Regions from separate parts of the Nonomuraea maheshkhaliensis genome, predicted to be linked through region 2. Evidence: riboswitches for the same ligand, from Rfam matches in the RefSeq annotation. Region 2 holds a riboswitch; each other region holds the start of a gene.
What was found. Region 2 has a riboswitch for S-adenosylmethionine ahead of thrC (threonine synthase). Riboswitches for the same ligand answer to the same signal wherever they lie in the genome.

Region 1 (7,297 bases), on a different contig from region 2:
CTCTGATCGCACGAGTCGCCACCGGCGTGATCTTCCTCGCGCACGGCTGGCAGAAGTGGCAGGGCGGGCTCAGCGCCGCTTCCGAGGGTTTCCGGGAGATGGGCATCCCGATGCCGGTGATGGCGGCCGGATTCTCGACCATTGTCGAGACCGTCGGCGGCGTCTTCCTGATCCTCGGGCTGCTGGTGCGTCCGGTGGCGTTGCTGCTGCTGATCAACATGATCGGCGCGATCGTGTTCGTGCACGGGAGCCACGGCGTGCTGTCGGCGAACAACGGCTGGGAGCTGCCGGGGGCGCTCGGCGCGCTGTGCCTGCTGTTCCTCGCCCTGGGTGGCGGGCGCATCGGGCTGGACGCCATCTTCACCTCGGTCCTCCACAGGCGCGGGGAGCGGCGGGTGGCCGAGGAGGAACTGGCCGCGCACGCCCCGAGCAGGGGAGACGCGGGCATGGCGGCGGGCACGGCCGCGGGTACCGCAGCGGGCACGACCGCCACGGGAACGGCTCAGGCCGGTCGCACCGGCGGGCCCATGACGCCCGCCGATCGGGACGTCCCGGCAGACCGCCCGGAGGTGCCCAGGCAGCCGGCCGCGCCCGACACGACCCGCTCGACCGGCCCGACCGGCTCCGGGAGGTTCAACGACGACGACATGAGGGAGATCGACGCGCTCGTCTCCGACGAGCCGCCGCAGCACCACAAGCCGCCGAACCGCTGACCTCCGGGCTCAGCGGCGGGAGACGAGGTCCCGCACGGCCTCGATCAGCCGGTCCACGTGCTCCTGCGTGCTCCCGATGCCGATCGAGGCCCGCACCGCCGAGCCGGTGTCGTCCGCGCAGTCGCCGTCGGGGGCCCCGTCGGAGGCCCCGTCGGAGGCGCTGTTGGACGTGCCCAGCAGGTGCCGGACGAACGGGTGCGCGCAGAACTTGCCGTCGCGCACCCCGATGCCGTACTCGCCGGACAGCGCCTCGGCCACCTCGCGCGCCGTGTACCCGGCCACGGTGAACGACACGATGCCCACGCGCGGGTGGTCGTCCCCCCACAGGGACAGCTCACGTACGCCCTCGATCGAAGCCAGCCCCGAGCGCAGCCGCGCGATCAGCCGCTCCTCCTCCCGCACCAGCGCGGTCCAGCCGGTCGCGGTCAGCGCGTCGCAGGCGGCGGCCAGGGCGATGGCGCCGAGCACGTTCGGGGTGCCCGCCTCGTGCCTGGGCTCGGGGTCGTCGTGCCACTCCACGCTCTCCCCGACCGAGCGCACCGCGCCCCCGCCCCTGAGGTACGGCTCACCCTCGGCCAGCCAGTCCCTGCGCCCGACGAGCGCGCCGGCCCCGAAGGGCGCGTACAGCTTGTGCCCGGAGAAGGCGACGTAGTCCAGGTCGAGCGCGGTCAGGTTGAGCCGCCGATGCGGTACGAGCTGCGCCGCGTCCACCAGGATCCTGGCCCCGTGCCGATGCGCGATGTGCGCCAGCGCGGCGATCGGCCACAGTTCGCCGGTGACGTTGGAGGCGGCGGTGACGACCAGCAGCTTGGGCCCCTCGATCGCGGCCAGCGCCTCGTCGGCGGCGCGCACGGCCTCGCCGGGGAAGGCGGGCGGCGCCAGCCGCACGGCGTGCCGCCAGGGCAGCAGGGAGGCGTGGTGCTCGGTGTCGAAGACCACCGTGGTGGTGCCTTCGGGCAGGCAGCCGGCCAGCAGGTTCGTGGCGTCGGTGGTGTTGCGGGTGAAGATCACGGAGTCGTCGGGGCGGGCGCCGACGAAGGCCCTGACCGTGTGGCGGGCCTGTTCGTACCGGGCGGTGGTGAGCTGGGAGGCGTAGCCGGCGCCGCGGTGGACGCTGGAGTAGGCCGGGAGCGCGGCGGTGACGGCGGCGCTGACCGGCTCAAGACAGGGCGCGCTGGCCGCGTAGTCCAGGTTGGCGTACCCCACCAGCCTGCCGCCCTTGACCGGCACCTCCAGGTCGGCGCCCAGCACGGCGGGAATGGGCCGGCTCGTCGCGGAGGCGGGGGCGGCCTCGGGCGTACGGGCGGAGTTGAAGATCGTCAGAGTGGACACAGGGGTACCTCCTGAAGGGCCATCGGACCCCTGGAAGCAGCCACGGAGCCCGCGCTTGCCCGCCACACCTCGTGACGGACCAGGTCTTCACCCGGGGCACCCCGCCGCGGACGCGAGGGTTGCCGGCCAGCTAGCCGGGGCTTGTCGCTGGCACTCATGACCTACGAGGGGAACTATAACCGACACCCCGGCATGAATCGCAACCCCGCGAACTAATGCTCGGCTCGGCTCGTTGCTACCGGGAAACCCCATCAACCCCCGAGTCATGGAGGTACCCGATGCTGGACTGGGTGGCCGATCCGAATATCTGGATCGGCTTCTTCACCCTGGTCGCCCTGGAGATCGTGCTGGGGATCGACAACATCATTTTCATCTCCATCCTCGCCGGGAAGCTGCCCGCCGAGCAGCGCGACAGGGCCCGTGTGCTCGGTCTGGCGGCGGCTCTGCTCAGCCGGCTGCTTCTGCTGTTCGGCCTGTCATGGGTGGTTCAGCTCACGCAGCCGCTGTTCACGGTGCTAGGTCAGGAAATTTCGGGACGCGACCTCATCCTGCTGCTCGGCGGGTTGTTCCTGCTGGGCAAGAGCGTCACCGAGATCCACCACAGCATGGAGGCCCCGGCCGGCAAGGACGGCAAGCAGGCCGCCGCCGTCTCCTTCACGTCGGTGATCGTGCAGATCATGGTGCTGGACGTGGTGTTCTCACTGGACTCCGTGATCACCGCCGTCGGCATGGTGGACGAGCTGGGCGTGATGATCGCGGCGGTCGTGGTGGCCGTGGTGGTGATGCTGTTCGCCTCCGGGCCGATCAGCCGGTTCGTGGACGCGCATCCGACCATCAAGATGCTGGCGCTGTCGTTCCTGGTGCTGATCGGGGTGGTGCTCGTCGCCGAGGGCCTCGACCAGCACATCCCGAAGGGTTACATCTACTTCGCGATGGCGTTCTCGGTCGTCGTGGAGCTGCTCAACATCCGGGTGCGCAGCAGGCACACCAGGAGGCGGCAGGCCGTCCAGGAAGGAGAAACCCCATCCTAAGATGAAATAGTGGGCTTTGATCCTTGGAATCCGGATTTCGTGGCGTACCCGTACCGCGTGTACGACGAGTTGAGGCGCGAGGCGCCCGTCACCTACTTCGAGCCGACGGGCCAGTGGCTCATCGCGCGGCACGCCGACGTCAACGCGCTGCTCAGAGACCGCCGGCTGGGCCGCTCCTACCTGCACGTGGCCACCCACGAGGAGTTCGGCAGGCCGGCGGAGCCGGAGTTCCAGGAGCCGTTCTGGCGGGTGATCAGAGCGGGCATGCTCGACGTGGAGCCGCCGGTGCACACGAGGCTGCGCCGGCTGGTCTCCAGGGCGTTCACGCCGCGCATGGTCGACTCGCTGCGCCCCCGCGTCCGTGCCATCGCGGGGGACCTGGTGGCGGCGTATGTAGACAAGGGCGGCGGTGACCTGATCGCCGAGGTGGCCGAGCCGCTCCCGGTGACCGTCATCGCGGAGATGCTCGGCATCCCCGACCAGGACCGCCACCTGCTGCGCCCCTGGTCGGCCGACATCTGCGGCATGTATGAGCTCAACCCCGCCCCCGAGGCCCAGCACACCGCGGTGCGCGCGGCGTCGGAGTTCGCCGGTTACCTCAAGGCCCTGGCCGCCGAACGCCGCCGCGCCCCGGGCGAGGACCTGATCTCGGCGCTCACCCAGATCGAGGAGCTGACCGAGGACGAGCTGGTCGGCACCTGCGTCCTGCTGCTCAACGCCGGCCACGAGGCCACCGTGAACGTGACGGGCAACGGCTGGTGGTCGCTGTTCAGGAACCCCGGCGAGCTGGCCAGGCTGCGCGCGGACCGGTCCCTGCTGCCCACCGCCGTCGAGGAGCTGATGCGCTGGGACACGCCGTTGCAGATGTTCGAGCGCTGGGTGCTGGAGGACATCGAGGTGCACGGTGTACGGATCCCGCGCGGCTCGGAGGTGGCGCTGCTGTTCGGCTCGGCGAACCGGGACCAGGACGTGTTCGAGGACCCGGACCGGCTCGACGTGGGTCGTGCCGACAATCCGCACATCTCGTTCGGCGCGGGCATCCACTTCTGCCTGGGCGCGCCGCTGGCCAGGATCGAGCTGGCGGAGTCGTTCGGCGCGCTGCTGGACCGGGCGGCCACGCTGGAGCTGCGCGAGGAGCCGGCGTGGAAGCCCGGCTACATCATTCGCGGCCTGCGAAGCCTCGACCTCACCGCCACCGCCTGAGAGCGGCGCTTACGCTCACCGCTGCTGGCTGAGCCAGCCGAAGCCGCCGAGCCCCGAAGGATCGATCAGCTCGCCCTCCTCCGAGGCCCGCGCCAGCGCCCTGAGATAGCCGCGCGGATCGACCCGGGCCAGGTCGAGCGGCGGACGCGCGCCGGTGACCCCCAGCTCGCGCAGCGCCGCGCGCTGTGTGGACAAGGTTGTGGATATCGCACCGGCCCTGATCCCGGCCGCCGCGCACGCGTCGAGGGCGACATGTGCGGTGATGTCGCAGGTCCCGTCGGGTACGGGGGTGACGACCGCGCCGTCGCGGTACCCGGTCAGCGTGCCGCACAACGGCCGGTTGTCCACAGGGTGTGCATAATCGATGGCTATCGCCCGGCCTCTGCGGAGACGTACCAGGACCGAGGCCCATGCCTCGTCGCGGGGGAGGCCGATCTCGGCCCGCGAGCCCACGCGGGTCAGCGGCCACCACCGCTCCAGCCAGGCCCGGTCGGCCGGGCGCAGCGGCCCGCCGAGCCGCTCCTCGCCCGTGCGCACGTCGACCAGGATGAGGCGCGGCCCTTCAGCGGTCTGCTCGGCCACGTCGAGCGGCACGTTGTCCAGCCACTCGTTGGCGATGGCCAGCCCCACGATGCCGTTGGGCACCTCGCCGGACCAGCGGACGCGCCCGGGCAGGTCGGGCGGCCTGGGGGACAGGTCGACCGCCGTGATCCGCAGCCGATCGCGCAACGCGGGCGGCGCCGACTCCAGGACCTGGGCGACCAGCACGCCCTCGCCCGCGCCGATGTCGACCAGGTCGAGCACGTCGGGCTTGCCCAGCTCGGCGTCCACTTCCGCGAGCAGCGCCAGCACGGCTCCGGCGAAGGCGGCCGAGGCGCTGACCGAGGTGCGGAAGTGGCCCGACGGGCGTTCGCGGAGGTAGAAACCCTCCTCGCCGTACAGCGCGCGCTCGGTGGCGACGCGCCAGGTGAGCCACATGTTCTGGACTATCTCATGACTCGCGACGGGCACGCACTGTCATCATATGACTACTCAATGTCTCCGACTTGCGGTAGCGTTTACCCATTGTCATCGAGTGATCGCGTTGCGCCATCCCCTACCGGCGGAGCGGATCGCTCCCCGAGCACTCGCGGCGCGAAGCCGCGAAACTGAGAGGAGCCCTCATGCTGAAGAAGGTCCTGGTCGTCGCAGGTGCCGCCGCCATGCTGTCGATGGCCGCCCCGGCCCACGCCGACATCACCAACGGCGCCGGCGGTGTGCTCTCCGGCAACCAGGTGCACCTGCCGATCACCGCCCCGATCAACATCTGCGGCAACGCCATCGCGGTCATCGGCCTCGCCGTGGCGGGCTGCAAGGGCGGGGCCAACGCGTACGCGCCGAGCCACCACTGACAGCGGCGAACCCGGGCCGGCGCAGGCCGGCCCGGGTTCGTGTCCCCAACTGGTCAGTCGGCGGATGACCAGCCGGCGCACCTCCAAGGGGTCGCGATGTGCGGGCGTCAGGTTCCGGCAAGGGACGTGGCGCCCGCTTTCATGCGGTGACCCCTCTCCTCATCTCTTCCGACAGGGGGTGCGTTCTTTGTGTGCCCTTGTCGCTTTTGTCGTTAACTCAACGCGCGGCAAAGCACTCGTCACGCTGGCACTCTCGCAAGGCCGTTACGCTGGTCGGCGGTGCCATTACGACAGGGGTGAGACGTCATGGACGCAGGGGATCGCCCGGCCCGGCTGACTGTCGGCGTGCTGGGGGCGGGCAAGGTCGGCTCGGCTCTCGGTGCCGCGCTGGCGCAGGCGGGGCACCGCGTGGTGGCCGCCAGCGGAGTGTCCGACACCTCCCAGCGGTGGGCGGCCGAGCGGCTCGGTCTCTCGCCGTCCAGGCCGGACGAGGTGGTGGCCGCGGCCCAGCTCATCCTGCTCACCGTGCCGGACGACCCGCTGCCCGGCCTGGTCAGCGGGCTGGCCAGCACGGGCGCCGACCTCCAGGGCAAGATGCTGGTGCACACCAGCGGGGCGTACGGGCTGTCGGTGCTCGACCCCGCGGCCGAGGCGGGCGCGCTGCCCCTCGCCCTGCACCCCGTGATGACCTTCACCGGCAGGGACGACGACCTCAACAAGCTCACCGGCATCTCGTACGGCGTCACCGCGCCCGACGTGCTGCGGCCGGTGGCCGAGGCGCTGGTGATCGAGATGGGCGGCGAGCCGGTGTGGATCGCCGACTCCGACCGCCCGCTCTACCACGCGGCCCTGGCCGGAGCCGCCAACCACATGGTCACGCTCATCGCGGAGTCCTCCGACCTGCTGCGCGGCATCGGCGTCGAGCATCCGGGCCGGATGCTGGGCCCGCTGCTCGGCGCGGCGCTCGACAACGTGCTGCGGCTGGGCATCGCCGGCCTGACCGGCCCCGTCGTGCGGGGTGACGCCGGCACGGTGCGCAAGCACGTGGACGCGCTGATCCTGGCCGCCCCGGAGGCGGCCGACGCCTACATCGCGCTGGCCAGGCTCACGGCGGACCGGGCGCTGGCCGCCGGGTTGCTCAAACCCGAGGAGGCGGAGAGGCTGCTCGACGCGCTAGGGGGCAATATATGGACCTGATCGTCGCGCTTGGAGGGCACTCATGGAGCTGATCGTCGCCGGCAACCGGGAAGACCTGGTCAAGGCGCGCCGTGCCGGCACGGTGGCGCTGGTCCCGACCATGGGGGCGCTGCACGAGGGCCACCGGTCGCTGATCAGGCAGGCCCGGGTGCGCGCCGATCAGGTCGTGGTCAGCATCTTCGTCAATCCTCTCCAATTTTCTCCAAACGAGGATTTTTCACGCTATCCCCGTACATTCGACGCCGATCTTGACGTGTGCCGCGCCGAAGGCGTGGACGTCGTGTTCCACCCGGCCGTCGAGGACATGTACGCCCCCGACCGCCAGATCTCCGTCTCCTCCGGCGAGATGGGCCGCATCGTCGAGGGCGCCGCCAGGCCCGGTCACTTCGACGGCATGCTCACGGTGGTGCTCAAGCTGTTCAACCTGGTC
Region 2 (7,297 bases):
GCTCGGCGAAGGCCGGGACGGCCGGGGCGGTGGTGGCGGCGACGAGAGCCAGGGCGGCGACGCCGAAAATGCGCTTGCTGCGAGAAAGCATCCTCTTACTCCTTTGTACAGGCGGTGTGGTGGCACCACCCTTCCTCACTTGGAGTAGCCGAGCAATTGTGAAACGTAATGGCAGTCAAACAAAACAAGAGCGGCCCGGAAAAGCCCGGACCGCTCTTCGTTCTTACGACGAGAAAAGACCTAGAAGTCCATGTCGCCGCCGCCGGGCATGCCGGCCGGCGCAGCGGGGGTCTTCTCGGGCTTCTCGGCGATGACGGCCTCGGTGGTGAGGAAGAGCGCCGCGATGGAAGCGGCGTTCTGCAGCGCGGAGCGCGTCACCTTGGCCGGGTCGAGGATGCCCACCTCGAACATGTTGACGTAGTCGCCGGTCGCGGCGTTGAGGCCCTCACCCGGGGTGAGGTTGCGCACGCGCTCGACCACGACGCCGCCCTCAAGGCCGGCGTTGACCGCGATCTGCTTGAGCGGCTCCTCCAGCGCCTTCTTGACGATGGCGGCACCGGTGGCCTCGTCGCCCGTCAGCTCCAGCTTGTCGAACGCCTTGGCGCCGGCCTGCAGCAGGGCCACGCCACCGCCGGGGACGATGCCCTCCTCGACGGCCGCCTTGGCGTTGCGCACGGCGTCCTCGATGCGGTGCTTGCGCTCCTTGAGCTCGACCTCGGTCGCGGCGCCGGCCTTGATCACGGCCACGCCGCCGGCCAGCTTGGCCAGGCGCTCCTGCAGCTTCTCGCGGTCGTAGTCGGAGTCGGTGCGCTCGATCTCGGCGCGGATCTCGTTGACCCGGCCCGCGATCTGCTCGGCGTCACCGGCGCCGTCGACGATCGTGGTCTCGTCCTTGGTGACGACCACCTTGCGGGCGCGGCCCAGCAGGTCGAGGGTGGCGGTCTCGAGCTTGAGGCCGACCTCCTCGGCGATGACCTGACCGCCGGTCAGGATCGCGATGTCGTTGAGCATGGCCTTGCGGCGGTCGCCGAAGCCCGGGGCCTTGACCGCGACCGAGCGGAACAGGCCGCGGATCTTGTTGACGACCAGGGTGGCCAGGGCCTCGCCCTCGACGTCCTCGGCGATGATCAGCAGCGGCTTGCCGGACTGCACGACCTTGTCGAGCAGCGGCAGCAGGTCCTTGTTGGCCGAGACCTTGCTGTTGACGATCAGGATGTACGGGTCTTCGAGCACGGCCTCCATGCGGTCGGAGTCGGTCACGAAGTACATCGACGTCATGCCCTTGTCGAAGCGCATGCCCTCGGTGAGCTCAAGCTCAAGGCCGAAGGTGTTGCTCTCCTCGACGGTGATGACGCCTTCCTTGCCGACCTTGTCCATCGCCTCGGCGATGAGCGAGCCGATCTCGGGGTCGGCGGCGGAGATGGAGGCGGTGGAGGCGATCTGCTCCTTGGTCTCCACGTCCTTGGCCAGCTTGGAGAGCTCCTCGCTGACGCGCTCGACGGCCGCCTCGATGCCCTTCTTCAGGGCCATCGGGTTGGCGCCGGCGGCGACATTGCGCAGACCCTCGCGCACCAGCGCCTGGGCGAGCACGGTGGCGGTGGTGGTGCCGTCACCCGCGACGTCGTCGGTCTTCTTGGCGACTTCCTTGACCAGCTCGGCGCCGATCTTCTCCCAAGGGTCCTCGAGCTCGATCTCCTTGGCGATGGACACACCGTCGTTGGTGATCGTGGGAGCGCCCCACTTCTTCTCCAGCACGACGTTGCGGCCCTTGGGACCCAAGGTCACCTTGACGGCGTCGGCGAGCTGGTTCATACCGCGCTCGAGACCGCGCCGGGCGTCCTCGTCAAACGCGATCATCTTGGCTGCCATAAGGCTAGACCTCCCAGATACAGGGTGGCTTGTCGTGGACCGAGCCGACGCCCGCGACGGCATGGGCCCGCATCTCCGTTCGGCAGACCCCATCGTCTCGATCCGATGTTGGCACTCTGCTGCACAGAGTGCCAACGAACTGTTTAGCACTCTACCCTGCCGAGTGCAAGCGAACGCACCCGCGCCGGATGTTCCTCCCCAGGTCGGAAGTCAGTACGGCGAGCCGCCCGAAGCAGCTCGCCGCACGCGAGTCGACGATTGAGAGGTGACGGTTCGCACGGACTGCGCTGCCGTGCGAGCCCGCCCGGTGCATACCAGTTGACGTGACCTCAGACCGTGCGGACGGACTCCGCCTGCGGCCCCTTCTGGCCCTGCGTGATCTCGAACTCGACGCGCTGACCCTGTTCGAGAGAGCGGTACCCGTCCATCATGATCGCTGAGTAATGGACGAATACATCCTTACCACCGTCTACCGCGATGAAGCCGTAGCCCTTGTCCGCGTTGAACCACTTGACGGTGCCCTGCGCCACTTCCGACTCCTCTTACTGGTCTCTCAGATCTCGCCCATTCCTCCGCGAGGCCTGTAATCGCCTGACATAACTGAAAATCATGCAGACGATCGCCCTCGACCATACCTGTGGCACGGGGTTTGGCAACAGAGTCAATCTGCAAACCAGGTATTTCTTCGCAGCGAAGCTCGTACAACGTTGAATTAGCCCTGGAAAAGCAGAAGGCGCCCACAAGGGGCGCCTTCCACGATCGGGGATGCCGCGGCACTCAGCCGCCGGCGACCGCGGGGATGATGGAGATCTGCGTGCCCTCTGGGGCGGGAGTGTCGAGACCCTGGGCGAAACGGACGTCCTCTTCCCCAACATAAACGTTGACGAAACGTCGAATCTTGCCCGATTCATCCAGAATTCTCGCGCCGATGCCGGGGTAGTCGGAGTCCAGCTTGGCGAGCACGTCACGAAGAGTCGCGCCTTCGCCACTCACTTCGGCGTTGCCCCCGGTGTACGTGCGCAGAATGGTGGGAATCCGCACAGAAACGCTCATGGTAAATGTCGCCTTTCCTGGTTGTCAGACAGTCGCGCGGAACGCGTCGAGGGAGGGCCGGATCACGGCCGTGGGCGCGGCGTCGTCGCTGATGGCGTCGAGGGTCTTGAGCCCGTCGCCGGTGTTCAGCACCACGGTCTCGGCCTCGGGATCGAGCCTGCCGCTCTCGGCCAGCTTCTTCAGCACGCCGACGGTCACCCCGCCCGCGGTCTCGGCGAAGACCCCCTCGGTCGAGGCGAGCAGCTTGATGGCGGCCACGATCTCGGCGTCCGTGACGTCCTCGACGGCTCCTCCGGTGCGTCGTGCGATGTCCAGCACGTAGGGACCGTCGGCCGGGTTGCCGATGGCCAGTGACTTGGCGATGGTGTCGGGCTTGACCGGCTGGACGACGTCGTGACCGGCCTTGTACGCGGCCGACACCGGCGAGCAGCCTTCGGCCTGCGCCCCGAAGATCTTGTAGGGCGTGTCCTCGACCAGCCCCAGCCGGATCAGCTCCTTGAAGCCCTTGTCGATCTTGGTGAGCTGGGAGCCCGAGGCGATGGGGATGACGATCTGCTCGGGCAGCCGCCAGCCGAGTTGCTCGGCGATCTCGTACGCGAGCGTCTTGGAGCCCTCGGCGTAGTAGGGCCGCAGGTTGACGTTGACGAAGCCCCACTTGTCGCCCATGGGGTCGCCGATCAGCTCGGAGCAGAACCGGTTGACCTCGTCGTAGGTGCCGTCGATCGCGATCAGCCGGCCACCGAACACGCGGGCCATGGCGATCTTCGCGGCTTCGAGGTTGGCCGGGATGAACACGCACGCGTCGAGCCCGGCCCGCGCCGCGGCGGCGGTGACCGCGCCCGCGAGGTTGCCCGTGGAGGAGCAGGAGAGCGTGTGGAAACCGAAGTTGCGCGCCGCCTCGACGGCCATGGCGACCACGCGGTCCTTGAAGGAGTGGGTGGGGTTTCCCGAGTCGTCCTTCACGTACAGGGATTTGAGTCCCAGTGACTTGCCGAGGTTTCCGGCCTTGACCAATTTGGTCCAGCCGGGGTTCATATTCGGCTTTTCGGTCACGTCAGCCGGGACAGGGAGGAGCTTGCGGTAACGCCAGATGTTGGCCGGGCCGGACTCGATGTCCGCCCGGGTCACCGTGCCGAAGTCGTAGGCCGCCTCAAGCGGCCCGAAACACTCCAGACAGGCGAAGCTGGGACCCAGGGGGTAACGCGCGCCGCACTCGCGGCAGGACAGACCGACAGCAGGACCAAAGTCGAGCGACATGAAGCGAGGCCTTCCCTCATCTTCGCCCACGGCCACCTTGACCGCGAACCGGAATTGGCACCTAGTCCCGGTCGGCCTCGCCAGGTCGCGAGTCGAAAGCCGGGAGGGTTGCCGGGGCTTCGCAGGGCCGGTCCCTCCACCCCTCTGGATGAGCAATATGAAGTTGTTGAACTGGACTCTACCCGCTCAAGTGGCCGAAACTTCCACCCGTCTCACCATGTGGGACGGTTGGTCTCAGCGATAATCCTCGCCCAGGACGCCCTGCACGTACTTGCGCGCCTGGTGGATGCGGGACTTCGCGGTGCCGAGCGGAATGCCGAGCTGCTCGGCCACCTCGTTGTAGTCGAGCTGGACGATGTCGCGCAGCACCAGCGCCTGCGCCAGGTCGGGCTTGTCGGCCTCCAGCGCCTCCATCGCGTCGAGCAGGTCGAGCCGCGAGCCCGCGATCACGCTGACCCGCCGCACGTCCGGCTTCTGCATGGGCAGCTCGTCCGAGCTCTGCTCGGCCGCCCTGCGCTTGAGCGTCCGGTACGTCGTCCGCGCGCAGTTGGCGGTCACGATGTGCAGCCAGGTGCTGAACCTGGCCCGCCCCTCGAAGCGGCCGATGTTGCGCGCCACGGCCAGCAACGTATCTTGCGAGGCCTCTTCCGCATCCTGGTGATAGGGGAGGATTCGGGCGCAGTGGCGCAGCACGTCAGGCTCGATCCGCGCCAGGAGCTCGCCAAGTGCGCGATGGTCTCCTCCGGCCGCGGAGCGGGCGAGTTCCTCGGTTAGCTCATCAAGCGCCATAGATGGGATCCTATGTTTGTGATCGATGGGAGCCTAGTTGACTTCCTCGCCCCGCCGCACGCGAGATGGCGCGGTCCGCGCGTCAATCCCGCGACTCGTGACCGAGGATGTCCATGAACAGCGTCCTGCTCGCCTCCAACAGAGGCCCGGTCTCCTTCACCGTCTCCGACGACGGCGAGCTGACCATGCGGCGCGGCGGCGGCGGGCTCGTCTCGGGCCTGTCGGGCGTGGCCAAGGACGACGGCGTGCTGTGGGTCTGCGCCGCGCTGTCCGACGGCGACCGCAGCGCCGTGCGCCTGGCCTCCGGCGGCCGCATCGACCAGGCCGGCTACGACACGGGCCCGCTGCGCATGCTCGACATCGCGCCCGCCGTCTTCCACCGCGCCTACAACGCCGTGGCCAACTCCACCCTGTGGTTCGTCAACCACCTGCTCTACGACATCCCCAACACGCCCAACTTCGGCACGCGGTTCGAGCGCGAGTGGGAGTCCTACCGCGACTACAACGGGGCGTTCGCGCTGGCGCTGGCCGAGGAGGCCGGCCACGGCGCCCGCGTGATGGTGCAGGACTACCACCTTACGCTGGCCCCCGCCATGCTCCGCGCCGAGCGGCCCGACCTGCGCATCGCCCACTTCAGCCACACGCCGTGGGCGCCGCCCGAATACTTCTCCCTGCTGCCCGACGAGGTGGCGCGCGAGGTCCTGGAGGGCATCCTGGGGGCCGATCACGCCGGGTTCCTCACCGACAGATGGGCCCAGGCGTTCATGGACTGCTGCGAGCGCCTGCTGGGCGCCGAGGCCGACCGCGTCGGGCGCAGCGTCACCCACGACGGCCGCACGACCCGCATCGGGGTGCAGAGCCTCGGTGTGGACGGCTCGGCGCTGTGGGAGCGGGCCCGCGAGCCCGACGTCGAGTCCCACATGACCGCGCTCAGGGAGCAGGTGGGCGACCGCAGGCTGATCGTCCGCATCGACCGCACCGAGCTGTCGAAGAACATCGTCCGCGGCCTGATCGCCTACCGTGAGTTCCTGGCCGCCCATCCCGAGTGGCACGGCCGGGTCGTCCACCTCGCCTTCGCCTATCCCAGTCGGCACGACCTGCCCGAATACCGCGAATACACCGCTTCGGTGCAGCGCCGTGCCCAGGAGATCGAGGACGAGTACGCCACCGACGACTGGGACCCGCTGATACTCAACGTCAACGACGACTATCCGCGTTCGCTGGCCGCGTACCGGATGGCCGACGTGCTGCTCGTCAACCCCATCCGCGACGGCATGAACCTGGTCGCCAAGGAGGGGCCTGTCCTGTCCGAGCGGTGCGCGCTGGTGCTGTCGCGTGAGGCGGGGGCGGCGGCCGAGCTGGGGCAGCACGCGCTCCTGGTCAACCCGTACGACATCAGCGGCACCGCGGCGGCCCTGCACGACGCGCTGGTCATGCCTGAGGACGAGCGCCGCATGCGCCGCGACAAGCTGCACGCGGCCGCGACCGCCCTGCCGCCGCAGAAGTGGTTCGCCGCCCAGCTCGACGCCCTGACCTGAGCCGGCTCGGGGTTTTCGGCTGAGCCTGCTCCGCCGATTTTCGGCTGAGCCTGCTCGGCCCCCGGTTCCGAGCGGGCTCGGCGCGCTGACCTACCATGAGAGGGCGACGCCCCTCACCGATCAGGAGGCTGCCGGGTGAGCATGGTCTTACCGCCCATCCGGCTGATCAGAGATCGTCCGACCTGGCTCATCTACCTCCAGCTCGGCGCGTTCGCCACCTACATGTACGGCCTGAGCGCCGCCCTGCCGCTGCTCCGCGCCGACCTGCGCGTCCCGGCCACCGTCGCGGGCCTGCACGGCACCGCCATGGCCGTGGGCACGATCGTGGCCGGGCTGCTGCTGCCGGCGCTCACCCGCAGGTTCGGCCGGCGCGCGACCACCTGGATCGGTCTGGCCGGGATGAACGCCGGCCTGCTCGTGATCGTCCCCGCCGACGCCCTGCCCCTGACGATGCTCGGGTACGGCGTCTCCGGCGGGTTCAGCTCGATCATGCTCTACACCGCCATGGCCGCGCTCAGCGACCACCACGGCCCGGCGGGCCCGGCCGCGATCAGCGAGGCCAACGCCGTGGGCGTGGTGGTGGGCATGGCGATGACGTTCTGCCTCAGCGTGGTCGCCCAGAGCACGTTCGGCTGGCGGGCGGCGCTGCTGGTCACGCCGGTCGTGAGCGTGCTGCTGGCCCTGTTCATGAGCCGCGTCTGGCCGCCGTCGCCTCCCGTCCCGCAACAGCCGGCCGAGACCAGTGCGGGTACGGAGGCGGTGGGCAGGCCGGGGTGGGGGTTTCATCTGGC
Region 3 (7,297 bases), on a different contig from region 2:
GCGGGCCACTTCAGCACCCACTCCATCACATCGTCCAGATGCGGGTCCCCGTCGCCGTACACGAACGGCAACCGTCCGATGCGGAGGTCATCGAGGCCGTCCAACGCCATGAGCGCACGCTCGGCCTCCCATTTGGACTCGGGGTAGGCGCCCCACAACTGACCGCCCGGCACCGGCTCGTCGCTCTCGACCAGCGCCCTGCCCCGCCCCTTGCCGTACACGAGACCGGTGCTTACCTGCACGAACCGCCGCACGCCTGAAGCCACCGCGGCCCGGCCGAGCTCGATGGCCGCGTCCCGGTTGACCGCCCGCGCCTCCTCATCCGGTACCCCGCGGAACGCGGCGGCGACGTTCACCACCGCGTCCACGCCGGCCGTCGCCTTGCCGAGCACCTCCGTGTCACGCAGATCGCCGACCAGCACCTGGGCGCCGAGTTCCGCGAACCGCTCGCCGCGCGCCGCGTCCCGTACCAGGACCCGTACCTGGTCGCCGGGTGCCGCGCTCTGCAACAGCCGCGGCACGAACCGCCGCCCGACCTGGCCCGTCGCTCCTGTCACCAAAGTCAGCATGGCCGCCTCCTCATCGTCGTAGCCACCTTTGAAGCGTGTGGGAAGGACGGGATCGGCGGGAGAGACGCGGTCATCCAGGGATCGGCGCTCCCTGGATACATGGCCGGGAGCAGGGCATCCTCGAACAGTGGACCGTACCGAACTCGCCGACTTCCTGCGCCGGGCCCGCACCCGGCTGGCCCCCTCCGACGTGGGCCTGAACGCGGGTCCGCGGCGCCGCACCCCGGGCCTGCGCCGCGAGGAGGTGGCGCAGCTCACCGGGATGTCCACTGACTACTACACGCGGCTGGAACAGCGCCGCGGCTCCCACCCGTCGCGGCAGATGCTCACCGCTCTCGCCCGCGCCCTGCGGCTCACGGACGTGGAGCGCGACCACCTGTTCCACCTGGCGGGCGAGGAGCCGCCCCGGCCCGGCGACTCCTCAGAGCACGTCCGCCCGGGGCTGCTGCTGATCCTGGACCGGCTGCACGACCTCCCGGCGTCGGTGCTGACCGACTGGGGTCAGATGCTCGCACAGAACACCATGTCGGTGGCCCTGACCGGCGGCCATGTAGGGACGAACCTGATCCGCCGCTGGTTCATGGTGCCGGGCGCACGGGACCTGGCCCCGCCCGAGAACCACGAGGAGCATGCCCGCGCACACGTAGCGACCCTGCGTGCGGTCACTGCGGCACGCCCCCACGACCCGGGCCCCGCCGCCCTCGTGGCCGAGCTCCGCGCCGCGTCGAATGAGTTCGAGGGACTCTGGGAGTCGCATGACGTCGTGGTACGCCGCCCGTCGCCGAAGCGTTTCCTGCACCCCGTGGTCGGTGTCCTCGACCTCGACTGCGAGGTACTGGTCAGCGATGGCCACAGCCAGCAGCTCGTCGTGCACTCGGCGCGGCCGGGCACCGAGACATACCAGCGGCTCGAACTACTGCGGGTCGTCGGCCTCCAGAACCTGACCCCCAGCTCCTAGGAGAGGCATGGCGCCGGACCGATGCCCGCTCGTGCGGCGTGACGGCCGTACATCACCGCTGACCTCGGACGACGTCACGGACCAGGGCAGTCCGTCTGCCTGAGGCGGAGGGTCGTCATGCTTCGCGGGCTGGACTCCGTCGTCGGTCCGTACGTGGACGCTCTGCGAGGTCATGAGCGAGATCGATCAGATGAGGCAGGCGCAAGGTCCGGCCGCCGCTTCCAGGCAGCGGAACGTGCAAGGGCTCGGTCCAGTCGGCTGGAATCGCCGCCGGCCCGTATACGGCGCCGGCGAGGCCTCCGGTGACCGCGGCGACGGTGTCGGTGTCGCCGCCCAGGTCGATCGCAGCGCGGATGGCATCCGCAAAGCTGCGGGTGGTACGCAGTGCCCACACGGCTGAGCCGAGACAGGGCCAGACAGCGCCGTTGAATTCGGTGGCGTGATCGGGATGCCAACCGGTTGCGAGGACGGCGGCGTAGCGCTGACGATGGCCGGATCGGACAGCGGCGAGGATCTGTGGGAGCTCGTCCAAGGGGTTCGCCCCCTTCATGGCGACACGTATCAGGTCGTGAAAGATCGCGGTGCCTTCCCATGCCGCCGGATCGCCGTGGGTGAGGGCGGCGATATGCCGGGCGGCATCCATGGTGACCTGCCGGCCGTCGCGGGCGAAGTACACCGCCGATGGGGTGGCCCGCATCAGTGCGCCGTTGCCGGTGGCTCGGTGGCTGCTCTGGTGGTGGGCGGTGGCGGCCCGGTCCCAGGGCAGTCCTCGGGTCAGTACGTCTTCGGTCTGTAGCCCGATGTCCTTGGGGTCATCGGCCGCCCATCGCTGGAAGCGGGCGAAGATGTCCGGTAGGTCTGGGCCGCCGTGCTCCAGCAGCGACTCGGCCACATGTATGGCCATCTGAGTATCGTCAGTGGCTTCCCCGGCATCCCAGCCGCCGCCCCCGTTCATTTCGCCGCCGGCACCCGGTAGCGGGAAGCGGGAGGAGAACGCGCCCGCCGGCCCGAACTCGAATGGCGCACCCAGCGCGTCGCCTACAGCAGAGCCGACGACCGCACCAACGGCCCGCTGCCCAACATTCACTACGGCAGGCTACCGAGCTGATCGAAGGAGAGAACAGGAGCGGGATCGCCGGCGTGTGCGTCGCGCGAGAAACACCGATCGCGGCCTGGAGCCGGGCCTGACCAACCGCAAGATGCATTTGGCCATTGACACCGAGTCGGTGCCTCCCCGCGTCCAATTGGCTAGCCTTCGCCGGTGAGCTTCGCCAACTTCGCCCGTAGGGTACGTGACCCTGACTTGCCCTACCGATGGCGGCTGTCGGCGTTCCGGTCCTGCGTGCAGTTGTATCGGCCGCTGGGATTCGAGGCGACGCTGCATTTCCTCGAATTCCAGGCCGGGCAGTTTCAATACGATGAGGCGGCACTTCCTCAGGCGCTGGACGCTGTCGAGGCCAGCCGCGCTGCCTGGCATGCCGAGCTCCACGCTCACGCGATAAGACGTCGGGAGGCCAAAATGCGAGGCCGGCGATCTCCGCGTGCAGAGGAACCAAATCCCAACCTTCAGGTTCGCTGGTACTGGTACGGCAATCCCCGGACGGCCGCATTGCTCGCATTGCGGTTTTGGCGCCGCCGACGTTTCCGTCGTCTGCTGCCCTCCTCTGACCCCGTTCTCCTGGAGATCACCATGTGCGTCAGCGAGTGCCTGGACTTCGGCGCCGACCTCACGGAAGCGCAACGCGACCTCCTCGCCGTCCGATTAAGCGAGATTAAGCAACGCCTGCACTCGGCGGATCTCCTGCTCGTCGTCCGGCACATCGAGGTGGCATCGGGTTTGAGGTAGCTCGAAGCGGCGAGAGATCGAATAGTGCGGTTGAGGCGGTGGGTTTCGGGTGCCCACCGACCAGCACGCCCAATTGGCAGAGAAACCCCGGCTGGTACTGTCCGGTCGCCGGGGAAGACGCCCGAACTACTCGGCGTTCGCGTTCGCGTTCGAGAGGCGAGCACGCAGCGCCTGCTTGACGGTCGGCCACTCAGCAGCGATCACAGAGAACATGGCCGAGTCTCGCAACAACCCCGCTTCGCCAGGCGCCCAGGAGGGCGACCAACTGCGCAGCACGCCCTCGAAGCACGCGCCGAGGTTCTCGATCGCACGGCGCGACCGCTGGTTGCGGGCGTCCGTCTTCAGGTCGACGCGGGCCACGCCCAATGTCTCAAACGCATACGCGAAAAGGAGCAGCTTCGCCTCGACATTGATTCCGGTGCCCTGTGCCGATGCCGCAAGCCATGTCCAACCGACCTCGATGGCACGCAAATCCTGCCGATCCGGCCACGTTCGTGGGTTCCAGAACGCCGTGCATCCCACTGCCATGTCGTCCCGCACCCGAACCTGCGCGAAAGGAGTCAACCCGTCGCTCCCACGAGCGAACTGAGCCGCAAGGTACGCCTCCACCTCAGCGGCGCGGGGAACCAAGGTGAAATCGTAAGAGGAACGGTCCTCTTCCGCGGCCCGCCTTAGATCCGACGCGTGGCTCATCGCGAGCGGCTCCAGCCGAACGAGCGATCCATGCAGCACGGGAACATCAAGCCTCAGGCTCATCAAGCCCTCCTCATCGTTCCTGGCGTTGGCACCTTTCCCTTTCTTCGGGCAGGTTGCCGGACCGTCGCTGGGCCAGGTCCCTCGGATCCTCTGGATGAATCTCGAAGCAGAGATCATGCCCCGATGCGAGGACGGCGTCAAACGTGATTCGGCGGGCGCACCCTTACCCCGCAGGAAGCTCACATCAGTCCGACCATGCCTCCGGCGGGGAACTCCGGCTCCGGGATTTCCTACGGGTGGCGTGGACGGGATGTGGCGTCACGACGCGATAATCGAATGAGTCCGGATGGGGATGGCGAGTACCGTTCGAGGATGCGGCGGTGCGGGGAATGCGGCCAGTGGGAACCCGCCGGAGCACCTGACTGTGAGCGATGCGCAGGGGTCGTCGACGAGATCGTCGAAGCGGGATGGCGGGAGTTCGTCACGCGCGAGTTCGGGACCTTGGCCGCCCTGGACGAGCGCGCCGTGGCCGAGATGGTGATCGACGAGCCCGACAGGCACCTGTGGCGGGTGGTGGACGCCGCCTACGACCGGCTCACCTGCACCGAGTGTGGCAGCAGGTTGAGCCGGGGGCCGGCCGGCTGCACCGCCTGCGACCTGGCGAACGGGTTCCGGTACGTCGCCGTCGAGATCGACCGGCCCGGCGTTCCGCCAGGCAACGAGCACGCGCTACGGGTCAATGTGTCGGTGGTGCGCAGGCCGTCCGGAATTTCGTGGCGTGAGGTAGTGGCCCGGCGGCTCCTCCTCCCCTTTCTCCTCGACGGACACCTGCCCACGATCAGGCAGGCGCAGGCGGCACGGGCTCTCCTCAACCAAGGGGGCACGGCCGAGGAACTAGCGGAGCATCTCAACCTTGCCTGGGGTGACGACCACCGCTAGCTACGGCCAGCCGTGCGGAAACGATCAGCTGCCAGTCGTGATCGCCGTGCCAAGAAAGGGCAGTCAACGGGAGTCGGTTACGGTCAAGAGCGAACTCCGCGTCGAGCAAAGCTCCCCGGAACCCGAGGTCCACGGAGGCCACCAGTCCGCCCCACCGCGGCCCCGTGCGCTCGCTTCGTGTAACCCACGTGGCGCTCACAGCTATTTCACCTGCGTACGGCTCTATGTGTGCAGGTGAGGAGCGCTCATGCCCGAGTACCGTTTCAACTGTCCTCCCGGCTGGCCTGTCCCGCCTCGCGGATGGAAGCCGCCGCAGGGATGGAAGCCGGACCCGTCGTGGCCTCCCGCTCCAGCCGGCTGGGAGTTCTGGGTTCTGGAGGAGGCACCGGCCGCGAGCGTACGGCAGCAACCGGAACGCAAGGGCGGCGGCCTCGTTCAGGTTCGACACGCACGCACTGATCTTCAGCGAGGACGCGGTGGAGCTGGAAGCCCGGCTGCACGCGGAGCTGGGCGATCGGCGGCTCAACAAGGTGAACCTGCGCCGTGAGTTCTTCCACGCCACGCCGGCCGAGGTACGAGACCTGCTGCAGAAGATCGCTGGACAGCATCTGCTGGAGTACCGCGACACGGCCGAGGCTCTCGAATGGCGGCAGTCGGTTGGAGCGTTGCAGAACTCTTCGCCGACATAGCCTCACCGGAAGTCAGCGGATGGGAGGCCGGCGGACGTATGGTGGCGTGCCGGCCAGGGCGGTCAAGCTGGAGCTACGCGTCCAAGGCACTCCGTATTCCGGCGGCCAGGGCGGCGATCTCCTCAGGGGTGCGCTCGATGACCCCGTTCTCCGACATGAGAGCGTGGTACTGCTGCCGCTCGTACGGCACCCCAGGCGGCAGGCCCGCGATGTGCCAGTGCAGGTGGGCGTTCCCCTGCTGACTGCCCAAGGACAACAGGTACGTCCGCTCGCACGGCACGCATGCCTCCACGGCCAGCGCGATTCGCCGCACAACTCTCATCACCGCGACGAACTGATCCTCGGAAAGGTCTCGGACGACGTGCTCGACGTGCGTCTTGGGCGCCACGAGGACGTACCCCGGCAGGACGAAGAAACGGGGCAGAAACGCGATGTGCTCCCCGTCGTCGTAGACGATTTCCTCCGGCTGGTCGGAAACTCCGTTGACCATCGCGCAGATGAAGCACGGTCTCGTCCGCGAACGACGGCTGTAGCTTTCCACGTCGAACGGCACCCGCTTGATCGAACCCGTCATCATCGCCCTTCCTGGGTGGAGCTCTCGGCCCGGACACGCCATGATCGCCGTACCATCGAGGCCGTACAAGGCGGGCGGTCGATCGCGGACTGCCGCCACCGCTCTGATCACCCCCGCCCAGAGTTTCCGGCGCGGGCCGGGCATGAGCAGGGTGACGGTTGGGCCAGTATTACCGCATGGACCTTCAGAAACTTCGCGAATCCATCGCCCAGGCCTGGGCGACGGACGTGCTGCCCAGCCTCTCCGGTCTGGTGGAGATTCCCGCCGTGTCGCCCGCCTACGACGCCGCCTGGGAGGAGAACGGTCACCTGCGGACCGCCGTCGACCACGTACGGAACTGGGTGGAGTCGCGCGGCCTGCCCGGCGCGCGGTGCGACGTCGTGCAGCTCGACGGCCGCGCTCCGCTCCTGCTCGTGGACGTGCCCGCGACGCCGGGCGCGGCGACGACCGGGACCGTGCTGCTGTACGGGCACCTCGACAAGCAGCCGCCGCTCGGCGACTGGTCGGAGGGCCTGGGCCCGTGGCAGGCGGTGATCCGCGACGGCCGGCTCTACGGCCGCGGCGCCGCCGACGACGGGTACTCGGGGTACGCCGCCACGACCGCGCTGGAGGCTGTACGCGGGGCAGGCGGCGAACACGCCCGTGCCGTCATGCTGCTGGAGACCGGTGAGGAGTCCGGCAGCCCGGACCTGCCCGCGTACCTGGAGCATCTCGGCGACCGGCTCGGCGAGGTGTCGCTGGTGGTCTGCCTGGACGGCGGCGGCGGAGACTACGAACGGCTGTGGCTGACCTCCAGCCTGCGCGGCGCCGTGCAGGCGACCGTCACGGTGCGCGTCCTCGAGTCGGGCGTCCACTCAGGGCTCGGGAGCGGCATCGCGCCGAGCTCGTTCCGTGTCATGCGCCGGCTGCTCGATCGGGTGGAGGACCCGGAGACCGGCGAGGTCAAGGTGCCCGAGATGGTGGTGCCCATTCCGGACGAACGGCGCGCGGAGGCGGCGGAGCTCGTCGCGCACCACCCGGAGGTCG

Region 1: linked by a shared signal. The riboswitch ahead of ABFX54_RS00305 (aminotransferase class V-fold PLP-dependent enzyme) and the one ahead of thrC (threonine synthase) in region 2 are both predicted to bind S-adenosylmethionine.
Region 3: linked by a shared signal. The riboswitch ahead of ABFX54_RS42735 (GNAT family N-acetyltransferase) and the one ahead of thrC (threonine synthase) in region 2 are both predicted to bind S-adenosylmethionine.

What each region holds. Positions count from the first base shown of each region.
Region 1 covers NZ_BAAAMU010000001.1:59,424-66,720, forward strand. Annotated here, with positions in the region: gene ABFX54_RS00300 (DoxX family protein) at 1-713, shown strand, start outside; gene ABFX54_RS00305 (aminotransferase class V-fold PLP-dependent enzyme) at 723-2,045, opposite strand; SAM riboswitch class IV at 2,092-2,207, opposite strand; gene ABFX54_RS00310 (TerC family protein) at 2,324-3,076, shown strand; gene ABFX54_RS00315 (cytochrome P450) at 3,086-4,279, shown strand; gene ABFX54_RS00320 (SAM-dependent methyltransferase) at 4,295-5,257, opposite strand; gene ABFX54_RS00325 (chaplin family protein) at 5,443-5,670, shown strand; gene ABFX54_RS00330 (Rossmann-like and DUF2520 domain-containing protein) at 5,977-6,867, shown strand; gene panC (pantoate--beta-alanine ligase) at 6,890-7,297, shown strand, end outside.
Region 2 covers NZ_BAAAMU010000072.1:31,511-38,807, reverse strand. Annotated here, with positions in the region: gene ABFX54_RS36375 (hypothetical protein) at 1-91, opposite strand, end outside; gene groL (chaperonin GroEL) at 241-1,869, opposite strand; gene ABFX54_RS36365 (cold-shock protein) at 2,199-2,399, opposite strand; gene ABFX54_RS36360 (MoaD/ThiS family protein) at 2,647-2,922, opposite strand; gene thrC (threonine synthase) at 2,947-4,179, opposite strand; SAM riboswitch class I at 4,193-4,334, opposite strand; gene ABFX54_RS36350 (RNA polymerase sigma factor) at 4,414-4,968, opposite strand; gene ABFX54_RS36345 (alpha,alpha-trehalose-phosphate synthase (UDP-forming)) at 5,076-6,506, shown strand; gene ABFX54_RS36340 (MFS transporter) at 6,648-7,297, shown strand, end outside.
Region 3 covers NZ_BAAAMU010000103.1:20,533-27,829, forward strand. Annotated here, with positions in the region: gene ABFX54_RS42715 (NAD-dependent epimerase/dehydratase family protein) at 1-569, opposite strand, end outside; gene ABFX54_RS42720 (helix-turn-helix transcriptional regulator) at 697-1,527, shown strand; gene ABFX54_RS42725 (ADP-ribosylglycohydrolase family protein) at 1,643-2,614, opposite strand; gene ABFX54_RS42730 (hypothetical protein) at 2,789-3,373, shown strand; gene ABFX54_RS42735 (GNAT family N-acetyltransferase) at 3,500-4,129, opposite strand; SAM riboswitch class I at 4,137-4,230, opposite strand; gene ABFX54_RS42740 (hypothetical protein) at 4,442-5,008, shown strand; gene ABFX54_RS42745 (GIY-YIG nuclease family protein) at 5,233-5,697, shown strand; gene ABFX54_RS42750 (HIT family protein) at 5,771-6,274, opposite strand; gene ABFX54_RS42755 (M20/M25/M40 family metallo-hydrolase) at 6,448-7,297, shown strand, end outside.